3 regions of the Agrobacterium sp. 22-223-1 genome follow, and region 1 is predicted to be linked to each of the others. Evidence: riboswitches for the same ligand, from Rfam matches in the RefSeq annotation. Region 1 holds a riboswitch; each other region holds the start of a gene.
The links. A riboswitch is a leader RNA that binds a small molecule or an ion and turns the genes downstream of it on or off. The one in region 1 is predicted to bind cobalamin.
Positions count from the first base shown of each region.

Region 2: another riboswitch for cobalamin. It lies ahead of bluB (5,6-dimethylbenzimidazole synthase); the one in region 1 lies ahead of ACQZ60_RS18835 (ABC transporter substrate-binding protein).
Region 3: another riboswitch for cobalamin. It lies ahead of metE (5-methyltetrahydropteroyltriglutamate--homocysteine S-methyltransferase); the one in region 1 lies ahead of ACQZ60_RS18835 (ABC transporter substrate-binding protein).

Region 1 is NZ_JBNWCN010000004.1:293,187-297,464, reverse strand. Features, by position in the region: gene argE (acetylornithine deacetylase) at 1-428, opposite strand, end outside; gene ACQZ60_RS18840 (GNAT family N-acetyltransferase) at 632-1,510, shown strand; cobalamin riboswitch at 1,550-1,784, shown strand; gene ACQZ60_RS18835 (ABC transporter substrate-binding protein) at 1,943-2,974, shown strand; gene ACQZ60_RS18830 (FecCD family ABC transporter permease) at 2,971-3,999, shown strand; gene ACQZ60_RS18825 (ABC transporter ATP-binding protein) at 3,996-4,278, shown strand, end outside.
Region 2 is NZ_JBNWCN010000001.1:1,628,288-1,632,565, reverse strand. Features, by position in the region: gene ACQZ60_RS08095 (NAD+ synthase) at 1-261, shown strand, start outside; gene ACQZ60_RS08090 (glyoxalase superfamily protein) at 515-892, opposite strand; gene ACQZ60_RS08085 (TolB family protein) at 1,081-1,911, shown strand; cobalamin riboswitch at 1,976-2,157, shown strand; gene bluB (5,6-dimethylbenzimidazole synthase) at 2,235-2,951, shown strand; gene ACQZ60_RS08075 (DUF2865 domain-containing protein) at 3,146-4,258, opposite strand.
Region 3 is NZ_JBNWCN010000002.1:470,473-474,750, reverse strand. Features, by position in the region: gene metE (5-methyltetrahydropteroyltriglutamate--homocysteine S-methyltransferase) at 1-2,325, opposite strand, end outside; cobalamin riboswitch at 2,426-2,637, opposite strand; gene ACQZ60_RS14260 (ATP-binding cassette domain-containing protein) at 2,699-3,481, opposite strand; gene ACQZ60_RS14255 (sugar ABC transporter permease) at 3,500-4,278, opposite strand, start outside.

The DNA of each region.
Region 1 (4,278 bases):
AGATGCGGAACGCCGCGGCAGCCCGCCTCCTCGTCATAGGAAAAGGCGATGTGAACGGGCCGCTTCAGCGCCATGCGTGAAAATGCCGGTGCTGCGGCGAGAACCGTGGCCAGAAACCCTTTCATGTCGGTGGTTCCGCGTCCGTAGAGGCGCTCGCCTTCAGTTCTCAGCGTGAAGGGATCGGAGGACCATTCCGGCTCACCGGCAGGCACCACATCCATATGGCCGGACAAGATGTATCCGCTGGCATCGGTCGGGCCGAAGCTGGCGAAGAGATTGGCGCGGTCGCCTTCCGGGCCGGCAAGCAGCGATACTTTCGCGCCGTGGCTTTCCAGATAATCGGCGATCCATCCGGCAATGTCGCCATTGGCGGTTCCGACCACCGACGGGAAGCCGACAAGACGCTCCAGAATGTCGATTGCGTTCATGGCTGTCTCCGTCGCTTCAACGCCGAAAAGCTTAGAGCGGCCTGCGGCGTTTATCTGCTGAAATACGGGTGATTTCAGTAGATTGTTGTGTCCTTCCAGCGCTTTCGGAAAATTCCTGCTGACGAGGCTGGTTATCTTCGGATGTCGTGAACTGGGCTGCCGGGATCAAGGTTCCGCGCCGGAGGGAATGAGAGCCGTTTGTCATGGAGCTGCTCAAAGTCGATAGTTTCGAGTTGCGGACAGTGGATATCGCCGATGTGGAGGCCGATCATCTGCATGCTTTGTCCATGGCTGTCGGATGGCGATATCACGCGAACGAATGGTGTTTCCTGCGGCAGTGCGGCGTCGGGCTTGCCGCGCTTGACGAAATCGATCGCGTTGTCGCAACGGCAATGCTGTTTCCTTATGATGAGGGTTTCGCGACGGTCGGCATGGTCATCGTTTCCCCCCGTTTGCAGAGGCAGGGCGTTGCGCCATGGCTGGTGGGCCAACTCATCGCGGGTCACTCTGACGCCGCCCTGCGGTTGAACGCAACGGAAGCCTCGCGACGGCTTTTCGCACGGCTGGGTTTTTCCGGAGATACCGAAAAAGTACATCTCCTGCGCGGCAAGGCGCGCTGCCCTGCCGAGATGCCGACACTTGGAAGAAAACAGAGAATCGAGCCGCTGTCCGAGGATCATTTGTCCGCCGTGGCGGATTTGGATCGCGCGGCTTTCGGTGTTTCGCGCCGGGGCGTCCTGCAACGCCTTCTCCGGGAAAATACGGGTTATGGCCTGTTCGAGGCCGATCGTCTTGCCGCCTTTGCATTGCGGCGTGCAGCGGGGCGGGGCCATATTGTCGGCCCGGTCGTCGCCGGTGACGAGGCGGATGCGATTGCGTTGGTGAGGCGACATTTTTCCGATCTCGACGATCAGCTTGTCCGTCTCGATGCCGTGCGGGATAGCGGTCTTCTGACCGAGTTCCTGGCGCAATCCGGGCTGGTGGTGATCGAAACGCTCACCGCCATGTCGAAAGGCGCGCCGCAACCGGCAGGTTCCGGTTCTGCAAAGATTTTCGCCCTGGCAGGCCCGTCTTTGTGCTGAGGTGCGGCACTATCGCAATTGACGCCCCGCCTCTTGCCCCTTATGTGAGAAAGCGACGGTTCCTGCAGCCGAAAGGCGAAGGGATTAATAGGGAACATGGTGCGGGCGATCTTTTTCGCCCAATGCCGTGGCTGCCCCCGCAACTGTAAGCGGATTGTCGTTCATCCCCGTGACGCTTCAAGGCGTCATGCCACTGTATTCTCCGGAATGCGGGAAGGCAGATGAGCGACGCAAATCCGTGAGCCAGGAGACCTGCCGTCGAAATATAAACCATCGTTACGGGCGGGGAAGCCCGGAGGAGGAGATTGTAATGTTATTTCATAACATTTCGTTTGCGTCCTATTGCCGTTCTCCGTACAAGACGTCCCGCTGTTGCTGCGCGTTTTGACGCCTGCTGCTCTGGAATAAGATTTACTTTCGACTGGAGAACACATGTTTCATTCTAGACGCCTGCCGGTCCATGCCGGCTTTCTGGCCGCTGCGCTTGCGGCTTTGCCCGTCGCCGGCGCCAATGCTGCCGAAACCACCTATCCCCTGACGATCAACAGCTGCGGTCAGGACATCACCTTCAAGCAGGCACCCGCCCGCACCGTGTCCGTCGGCCAGAGCACGACCGAGGTTCTTTACCTCCTCGGCCTTTCCGACAAGGTGGTCGGCACGGCGCTGTGGATCGGTCCGGTTCTGAAGGGCTACGAAGAGGCCAATGCCAGGGTCGAGCGTCTGGCTGACAATGATCCGAGCTTTGAGGCGGTCATCGGCAAGAAGCCGGACCTCGTGACGACGCAGTTCCAGTGGCAGATCGGCCCGGAAGGCGTTGTCGGAACACCGGCGCAATTCGCCGAGCTTGGCGTTCCCGTTTATACCTCGCCCGCCGATTGCATGGGCAAGGACAATTCCGGCGGCGGTGACGGCGTGCGCAACACCGTCTTCACCATGGATCTGATTTACCAGGAAATCCGCGATCTCGCCAAAATCTTCAACGTGCAGGATCGCGGTGAAGAGGTCGTTGCCGACCTGAAGAAGCGTGAAGAAGCCGCCCGCGCCAAGATCGCCTCGGCAAATGGCAAGCTTTCGGCAGTCTTCTGGTTCTCCAGCGCCGAGCTGGATATCGATCCCTATGTGGCCGGCCGCAATGGCGCCCCCGGCTACATCATGTCCGCGTTGGGCTTAAAGAACGTCATCGAAAGCGATGAAGAATGGCCGACCGTCGGCTGGGAAACCATCGCCAAGGCAAATCCCTCCATCATCGTCGCCGGCAAGATGGATCGCCGCCGTTTCCCGGCTGACGATGTCGCCGTCAAGCTGAAGTTCCTCGCCACCGATCCCGTGGCCAGCATCATGCCAGCCGTCAAGGAAGGTCATGTGTTCGAGATGGATGCGCAGGCGATGAACCCGACCATTCGCACCATTGAAGGCATCGAAACGCTGGCCGAGGCGATTTCGGCTGCCGGCCTCGCCAAGTGAACGGTCTTTCCATCCATCTCGGCAGGGTAGGGCTGGCTTTTGCCGCGCTCGCCCTGCTGCTCGTCGCGCTGATGGCCGGGGCGGCCATCGGCGAGACTGCCATTCCTTTTGACGTCGTGGCGAAAACAATCGCCAACCGCGTCTTCCATGCGACCTATCCGCTGGAACCGCTGGATGAGGGCATTGTCTGGAGTTACCGCCTCAGCCGCGCCGTTGTTGCCGCCTGTTGCGGCGCTTCTTTGGCGCTGGCCGGGGCGGTGCTGCAATCGCTTTTGCGCAATCCGCTTGCCGATCCTTATATTCTCGGCATTTCCGCCGGCGCCTCCACCGGTGCCGTCGCTGTCGCGTTGCTTGGCTTCGGAGCGGGGTTCCTGACGATGCCGGCCGGGGCGCTCATTGGTGCCTTCGTTGCGTTTTCGCTGGTCAGCCTTCTGGCGGTGCGGGGGGGACATGGCAACAGCGCTATCATTCTGGCCGGGGTGGCCGGGTCGCAGCTGTTTAATGCCATGACCTCTTTCATCGTCACCAAATCCGCCAATGCCGAACAGGCGCGCGGCATCATGTTCTGGCTGCTGGGCAACCTCTCGGGCGTGCGCTGGCCGGATGTCTGGCTGGCGCTGCCGGTCAGCCTTGCGGGACTTGCGGTGTGTCTCTGGTATGCCCGGGCGCTCGATGCCTTCGCCTTCGGCGGTCAGGCTGCTGCCTCGCTCGGCATTCCGGTGCGCTGGGTCTATGCGGTGCTGATCTCCGTTTCGGCGATCATGACGGCTGCGATGGTATCGCTGGTCGGCTCCATCGGCTTCGTGGGCCTCGTCATTCCGCATGCCGCACGCATCTTCGTCGGCGTTCGCCATGGTATATTGCTGCCGGTGACGGCGCTGACCGGCGCGGTTTTCATGATCGTCGCGGATATTCTCTCGCGCATTGTCATTCCGGGGCAGGTGCTGCCCATCGGTGTCATCACTGCGCTCGTTGGCGCACCCGCCTTTGCCTTCATCCTTGGGCAGAAGAGGGGGCGTTCATGAAATTATCCGCTCACGACCTGCATTTCCACGCCGGCAATATCGATATCGTGCGCGGGGTCTCACTCGATGTCGGTTCCGGTGAGTTTCTCGGCGTCATCGGACCGAACGGTTCCGGCAAAAGCACGCTGCTTTCCATGCTGGCGGGTATTCGCAAGCCGCGCCGGGGGCACGTTACGCTCGGGGGTGAGCCGCTTGCCTCATTGGGACGGCGAGACCTTGCCCGCCGGCTCGCCTTCGTGGAGCAGCAGGCCGAAACCACCGAACGCATTACCGCACGAC
Region 2 (4,278 bases), on a different contig from region 1:
CGCCCCAACCAGACCGACCAGGATTCGCTGCCGCCCTATCCGGTGCTGGACGATATTCTGGAATGCCTCGTCGAGAAGGAAATGTCGGTTGAGGAAATTCTGGCTCGTGGCCATGATGTGGCGACGGTGCACCGGGTGGAGCATCTGCTCTATCTCGCCGAATACAAGCGCCGGCAATCGGCGCCGGGTGTGAAGATCACCAAGAAGAACTTTGGGCGTGACAGGCGTTATCCGATCACCAACCGGTTTCGGGATCGATGATTGAAGGAAGGCGCGGGTAGCGGATGCTTTGCCCGGCGTTGCCGTGCGTTTCTTCTCCCCGCCGGGGAGAAGGTGGCCCGAAGGGTCGGATGAGGGGGCAACCTCTCGGTCTATCGCTGACGTCGCCCCCTCATCCCGCTGCCGCGGACTTCTCCCCCGCGGGGAGAAGAAACAAGCGGCATGCGCTCGTTCCACAACAAGCCTTCGTGTTTAAGCAAGCGGCGCGGAGAAAACCCCGCGCCGTTCACTTACCTTAAATAACTTGTCCCACATCGATGCGGTTGCCATCCGGGTCCTCAAACACAAAGGCCCTGAGACCGTAATCCTTGTCCTGCAGGCCCTTGATGATGCGCAAGCCCTGGCTCTTGCAGAGCGCATGCAGCGCGTCCACATCGCTCACCATCATATGCGCCACATTGAAGGGTGCTGCCTTGTGTGCGGGCTGCAATGTCAGGTGCAGCTCGGCATTGCCCTGTTTGAGGATCATGAAGCCGACAGGGTTGCCGTTTTCGAAGGTCTTTTCGAAGCCCAGCACGCCAACGTAAAAATCATGGGCCTTTTCGATGTTTTTGACAGGAAGCATTGCGGCGATCCGGCCGAAGCGGATGCCGTGATCGGCGATGGTATTCATCGCGGAACCTCGGATCTGGGAGAAACGGCAAAGGTCGCGGACGGTGCCGGAGCGCTGGCGTTTTTTCTGGTTTGAATTTGCAGGACGGTGCCTGCCGCCCTAGGATCATAATCGAGGCGATGGCGGATGCAAACGGAATGTCTGCACCGGGCGCTTTGAACGAGACACCGACACGCCCGGGAGGCAGAATGCGCAGCTCCATCGAAATCTTCAACATCCGCACCCGGCAGATGCGGGTGGTGTGGCAGACGCCTGATCTTTTTGAAGCGCCGAACTGGTCGCCGGATGGAAAATACCTGCTGCTGAACAGCGAAGGGCTGCTTTACCGCCTGTCTCTTGCCGGTGATATTTCGCCGCAAAAGGTCGATACCGGCTTTGCGACGCTCTGCAACAACGATCACGGCATTTCGCCGGATGGTTCGCTCTACGCCATTTCCGACAAGGTGGAATTCGGCAAGAGCGCCATTTATCTCATGGCCTCGGCGGGCGGTGCGCCGCGGCTGATGACGAAAAATCTTCCCTCTTACTGGCATGGCTGGTCGCCGGATGAGAAAGGTTTTGCCTATTGCGGCATTCGCGATCAGGTCTTCGATATCTATTCGATGGATATAACAAGCGGCGTCGAGACGCGGCTGACCCATGGCGAAGGCCGCAATGACGGGCCGGATTATTCGCCGGACGGTGAGTGGATCTATTTCAATTCCAGCCGCACCGGGCGAATGCAGATCTGGCGCGTGCGGGTGGATGGCTCAGCCGTCGAGCGCATCACCGACAGCCCCTATGGCGACTGGTTTCCGCACCCGTCTCCGAGGGGAGACAAGGTGGTGTTCGTTTCCTATGACGGCGACGTTTTCGACCATCCGCGCGATCTCGATGTGCGGGTGCGGCTGATGGATATGGATGGCGGCAATGCCGAGACGCTGTTCGAACTTTTCGGCGGGCAGGGAACGATGAATTCGCCCAACTGGTCACCGGATGGGGACGAGTTCGCTTATGTCAGGTATTTCCCGGTGGAATGATGGGGATGAGGCAGGCCACATTGCCGCACCGCCGGCAGGATGCTTGCATCCGCAAACTTTTTTGCCCATAGCTTGCCTGTCAGGTGCCTGCCCTTGCGGCGGGAGAATCGGGAATCCGGTGAAAGACCGGAACGTGCCCAGCGCTGTGAGGCGGACGTTCTTTTTTAAAGCCACTGGAGCAATTCGGGAAGGCGAAAAGGGCGGATGAAGCCAAGTCAGAAGACCGGCCTGACGGGATAGACCGAACCGCGCGGACGGCGGCAGGTTGTTGTCGAGGCGGGGTGCGCATTTGCGCCCGGTCTTCGCATTGTTGGGGATAAACGATGCCAGCCGATTCGTCCGTAAGCAATCCGCCCGGCGCCAGTTCGTTCGATCACGCGCTCTCGCCCGCCCGCCCGTTTTCCTGTGAGGAACGCGAGGCGATTTACCGCGCCATCGAGACCCGTCGTGACGTGCGCGACCAGTTCCTGCCGGACCCGCTGCCGGACGATCTGGTGGAGCGTCTTTTGAAGGCGGCCCATTCCGCACCCTCTGTCGGTTTCATGCAGCCGTGGAATTTTACCCTCGTCACCGATGGCGCGATCCGTCAGGCGGCCTTCGTGGCCTTCAGCCGCGCCAATGAGGAGGCGGCGGCGATGTTTACGGGCGAGCAGCAGGCGCTTTATCGCAGTCTCAAGCTTGAAGGCATCCGCAAGGCGCCGCTCAGCATCTGCGTCACCTGCGATCCGACGCGCGGCGGCAAGGTGGTGCTGGGCCGCACCCACAATCCGCGCACGGATGTCTATTCCACCGTCTGCGCCATCCAGAATCTCTGGCTCGCGGCGCGCGCCGAAGGCATCGGCGTCGGCTGGGTCAGCATTTTCCACGATAGCGACATTCGCACCATTCTCGATATTCCCGACCATATCGAAATCGTCGCCTGGCTTTGCCTCGGCCGTGTCGATGCGCTCTATAACGAGCCGGAACTGGCGGTGAAGGGCTGGCGACAGCGCGTGCCGCTGGAGGAACTGGTGTTCCGTAACCGCTGGGGCGGGGTGTAGAAGCGGAGGCCTGTGAACAAAGCGGGACGTTGCCGCGTGTTTCTTCTCCCCGCCGGAGAGAAGGTGGCCCGAAGGGTCGGATGAGGGGGCAAGCTCTCCGAATATCGCTGACGCCGCCCCCTCATCCCGCTGCCGCGGACTTCTCCCCCTCGGGGAGAAGAAGCAAGGGGAGCGCGCTCGCTCCGCGATGTATGTCACTGCTGCGGCTGTATACCCTTCAATGCCGGGTTCTTCAGGTCGATCCGGCCCGTCTGGTCGGGCAGGAATTTCGGGCCTATGACGCGGACGCGGCTATCGTTCGGGTCATAGTCGCGTTCGGGAACGGGCTGTTCCGGCGGCTTGGCAGCCTGTTGCTGTTCGGTGGGTTTTTCAGCCTTGTCACCTTGCGGTGATGGAATGGTGGTGATGCCGGAATAGGGTTTTTCGGGCTGCGGCCGGGCGGCCTCTTCCTGCTTTTGCATTTCATTGTGATAGGCGGCCATGTTGCAGGCGCAGCCCGGCGCTTTTGCTGTGGCGTTCCTGTAAGCGAAGGCGGTTGGCAGCTCTCTGTAGGGTTTGCCTGTTTCCGCCGAAACCATATCGGCGGTTTCCTGATCCGTCATGGAGTGGAAATAAAGCTCCGTCTCGGTGCCCGGACACATTTTCTCGCACTGCTCCGCCTGGGCGCGGAAATCGAGCGGCGAGGCATTGGAAGCGATGGGGAAAAACGAGCCGTCGCAGGTGCGCACGCAGAGTGTGCGAAGCCCGCCCTCGGCGGCGTTGGGGTAGGGCGAAAGCCCCGCCTGTCCCGGCTCGTCGCCGTTCTGCGGGCCATTCTGCCGAAAAGCGTCGGGATAACGCGTTACATCCGGAGGCGGCGGCAATTGCGTTTCCGTTTGCGGCAGGGTGTTGCAGCCATTGGCATCGAGGGCGGCAAGAATGCGCTGACGCCTGATGTCGCCGTCGTCGCTACGCGCTGCCGCCATGGCGTCGTCGCGGTCACGGATGATGGCGTCGCGCTCGCTTTCTGCTTCCGCCAGCGCATCGCCGATTTCGGCGCAGATACCGGCATTGGGATTGCCGTAGACGATGACGCTGCCGGATGAGCAGCCATAGCCGCGCAAGTCGTTCCTGATCTTGCGGATGACGATATTCTGGCGGGCGAGCGCATTGGCGTAACGCCGCACCTCGGCCGTATTGCCGATGACGCGGGGCGGCTCGCGCAATTGCGCATAAAGCATATCGCAGACCTGATCCGCGAAAGCGGCGGCCGGGGCGACGAAAACAAGGGGAAGCAGGAGGCCGATGATGCGGCTGCGGCGGGTCAATTGTTCGATCCGTTCGATGT
Region 3 (4,278 bases), on a different contig from region 1:
GGCAGCGGCGGCGACCATGTTGACCAGTGCCGGCCTGACCTCTTCCCATTTACGCGTCTTCAGGCCGCAATCCGGATTGATCCAGAGCTGCCGGTCGTCAAGCCGCTCTCGCGCCAGCGCCAGAAGATCGACCATTTCTCCAACCGCCGGCACACGCGGGGAATGGATGTCGTAAACGCCGGGACCGATCTGGTTCGGGTATTTGTAGGTCCGAAACGCATCCAGCAATTCCATCTTCGAACGCGAGGTCTCGATGGAGATCACGTCGGCGTCCATGGCAGCAATGGCATCGATGATCTGGTTGAATTCGGAATAGCACATATGGGTGTGAACCTGTGTGCGGTCGCCCACACCGCTGGAGCAAATGCGGAAGCATTCCACCGCCCAGCCGAGATAATCCTGCCAATGCCGGTGCCGAAGCGGCAGTCCTTCGCGAAGAGCTGCCTCATCGATCTGGATCATCTGCGCACCGGCCGCTTCGAGATCATTGACCTCATCGCGGATGGCGAGCGCGATCTGGCGGCATGTCAGGCTTCTGGCGATATCGTCGCGGACGAAGGACCAGTTGAGGATCGTCACCGGCCCGGTCAGCATGCCCTTGACGGGTTTGTCGGTGAGCGACTGGGAATATTCCCACCAGCGAACCGTCATCGCTTTCGGACGCGACACATCGCCGAAAATGATGGGCGGGCGCACATAACGCGAGCCGTAACTCTGCACCCAGGCATGCTGGGTGAAAGCGAAGCCGGAAAGCTGTTCGCCGAAATATTGCACCATGTCATTGCGCTCGAACTCGCCGTGGACGAGAACGTCGAGACCGATTTCCTCCTGCCAGCGAATGGTCATTTCGGTTTCCTTCTGCAGGAATTTTTCATATTGCGCATCCGTCAGCGCGCCCTTGGAATGCGCCGATCTGGCCTTGCGCACCTCCGGCGTCTGCGGGAAGGAGCCGATGGTCGTCGTCGGGAAAAGCGGCAGCGCAATGGCCTGCGATTGCACTTTCTGCCGCTCGGCAAACGGGCTCACCCGCTTCCTGTCGGCCTCGCCAATCGTCGCAATACGCTTCTGCACGGCGACGTCCGTTACCTTCGGCGAGGATGCACGCGCGGCAACGGCCTTGGAGGCAGCCTCCAGTTCCGTCGCGACAGCAGCCTTGCCCTCACCGAGAGCCCTGCCAAGCGCGGCAAGTTCGCCGAGCTTCTGGGTGGCGAAGGAAAGCCAGCTTTTCAGATCGGCATCGAGGCCGGTTTCCAGTTCGAGATCGACCGGGACATGCAGCAGCGAGCAGGACGGCGCGATCTGAAACGCCGCCGCACCGCGTGCCGCGATGGCGGGTTCCAATCGGGTAATAATTGCAGCGAGATCAGCGCGCCAGATGTTGCGGCCGTCGATGACACCCAGCGACAGGACGCGATTTCCCGGCAAAGCCTTCAACACCGCCTCCAGCGCATCGGGCGCTCGCACCAGATCGACATGAAGGCCCGCGACCGGAAGCGCTGCGACGGCTTCGAGATTATCCTCAAGCCCACCGAAATAGGTGGCGAGCAGGATTTTCAAATCCGGCGCGGCCTTCGACAAAGCCCGATAGGCCACGGCCAGCGCGTGCCGCTCCCCCTCGGAAAGATCGAGCACGGCGACCGGCTCATCGATCTGCACCCAGTCCGCACCGGCCGCGCGCAGGCGACGCAGCAGCTCTTCATAGACGGGCAGCAACCTTGCCAGCAGATCGAGAGGCTTGAAGGCTGCCTCGCGCGCCTTGGCGAGTTTCAGGAACGTGACCGGGCCGAGAATGACCGGACGCGTATGGATGCCGAGCGCCTTCGCCTCAAGGAAGTGGTCGACCGGCTTTTGCGAGGTGAGCACGAAATGCTGATCCTCTGAAACCTCCGGCACCATGTAGTGATAGTTGGTGTCGAACCATTTGGTCATTTCCAGCGCGGGAACGCCCTGACCATGATGCGAATGTCCTTCATGCCCATGGCCGCAGCCTGCATGCCCTTCGCTCTGGCTGCCGCGCGCCATGGCGAAATAGTTGGAGAGGGAAACATCCCCACCCGCCCATCCATAAAGGGATGGAATGGCGCCCACCATCACGGCCGTATCGAGAACGTGATCGTAAAGGGAGAAATCGTTGGACGGGATATGGGTAATCCCCTTCTCACGCTGAAGCGCCCAGTTTTCGGCGCGCAGCCTAGCTGCGGTTTCGAGCAGTTCCGTCTCGGAAATCTTGCCGGACCAGAAGCCTTCAAGCGCGAACTTCAGTTCGCGATGGCGTCCGATCCTCGGAAAACCGAGCGATGCGACTGGAATGGTCTTGTCTGGCATTGTCATACCCCATTTGGTTGTGGGGGCATGGGTAAAGCGGACGCGTGCAGGCCCGGCCTGTGCCGGACCATAGCAGCAACCACCGGGACACCCCGCCCGTGGACGTTATTTTGTCCTGGCAGGTCTCCTGGCTTACGGGTCGTCGCCTTTGTCCGTCTTCCCGGGGTTTACCCCAGTGACGTGTTGGACAAAGGCTCGCCGCTTACAGTTGCGGGGGCAGCTCCGGTCTTGCCGATCGTCGGCGCACCGGATTCCCTCTTAGCTCCGGGATCGAACAAACAAGCCCGGAGAACCATGACACCCGCATTTCTCACCACGGGTGCCACGATGTCAATAGACATAAAGAAATCTTTATATCTTTATTTCACTGAGTTCAGAGCGCGACCGCACCCGGCCCCGGCACCGCACCGGTCGGCACCTTGCCCAGAATGATCATGCCAAGCACCTCGTCCTTGGTGACATCCTGCGTGCGGGCATGGCCCACCACCTTGCCGTTCTTCATCACGAAGACCCGGTCGGCCAGATCGAAGACATCGTGAATATCGTGGCTGATGAGGAAGATGCCGATGCCCTGCCGTTTCAGCTCCTTGACGAGATCGCCCACCTGCGCCGTTTCCTGCGGCCCGAGTGCGGCCGTCGGCTCGTCCATGATGAGGATGCGGGCATCGAACAGAATGGCGCGGGCGATGGCAACGGATTGCCGCTGGCCGCCGGACAACGCCTTCACCGGCTCCTTGAATCGCCGGAAATTGGGGTTGAGACGCCCCATGACCTCGCGGGCCGAGGCTTCCATGGCGACATCGTCAAGCGTGCCCCATTTCGTCTTCAGCTCGCGGCCGAGATAAAGATTGGCCGCCGCATCGACATTGTCGGCCACGGCCAGCGTCTGGTAGATGGTCTCGATGCCGTATTTCTTGGCATCGCGGGGATTGCGGATATCGGCATCCTCGCCGTTGATGAGAATATCGCCGCCATCGCGCCGATAGGCGCCGGAGAGAATTTTGATAAGGGTCGATTTGCCCGCGCCATTGTGGCCGAGAAGGGCGACCACCTCACCGGGGAAAAGATCGACAGAAGCGTTTTCCACCGCATGGATGCCGCCGAAGGAAATGGAAATATTGCGCATTTCCACGAGGGGCGTGACTTGGTCCGTCATAGGAGTTCTCCTCGGTTCTTACTTGGCGCGGGCGCGGTAGATGGTGTCGAGCCAGACGGCGACGACCAGAACCACACCGACGACGATGCGCTGGAAGGGCGTATCGATGCCCACCAGCACCATGCCGGATTGCAGCGACTGCATGACGAGCGCGCCGAGCATCGCGCCCGCTATGGTTCCGACACCACCGGCAAGCGAGGTGCCGCCGATGACGGCCGCCGCGATGGTGTAAAGCTCGTCCAGCTCGCCCTGGGCATTGGTGGCGGCATTGAGGCGGGCGGTCGAGATGGCCGCCGCGATGGCGCACAGAACGCCCATCAGCGTGAAGATCTTCACCGTCACCCAGCGGGTCTTGATGCCGGCGAGTTCGGCCGCTTCCGGGTTGCCGCCGATGGCGAAGACATAACGGCCGAAGCGCAGTCGCGTGGCGATGAAGGTCATGACCGCACCGACGGCAAGCGCCATCAGCACCGGAATGGCGATGCCGTGCGAAATGAACAGACCGCCTTCAGGCCAGGCCATGCCATTGGCATCGGCATAGTTGCGGGCGATGTTGATCGGCCATGGGTAGCTGTTGACCACCGCCACGAAACCGATGACGACGAGGCAACCGAGCGCGGCCAGAAAATACTCCGCCCAGACGGGCCGCAACGGAAAGCCGAAACGCCGGCGCTGATGGCGGGAGTTCAGGATGGCCGCAATGATGGCGACGCAGGCGATGACGGCGGCGATCCAGCTCCATGTCGCGCCGATCGAGCCGCTGGTGCCGCCGCCCATCAGGCGGAAGGTTGAATCCA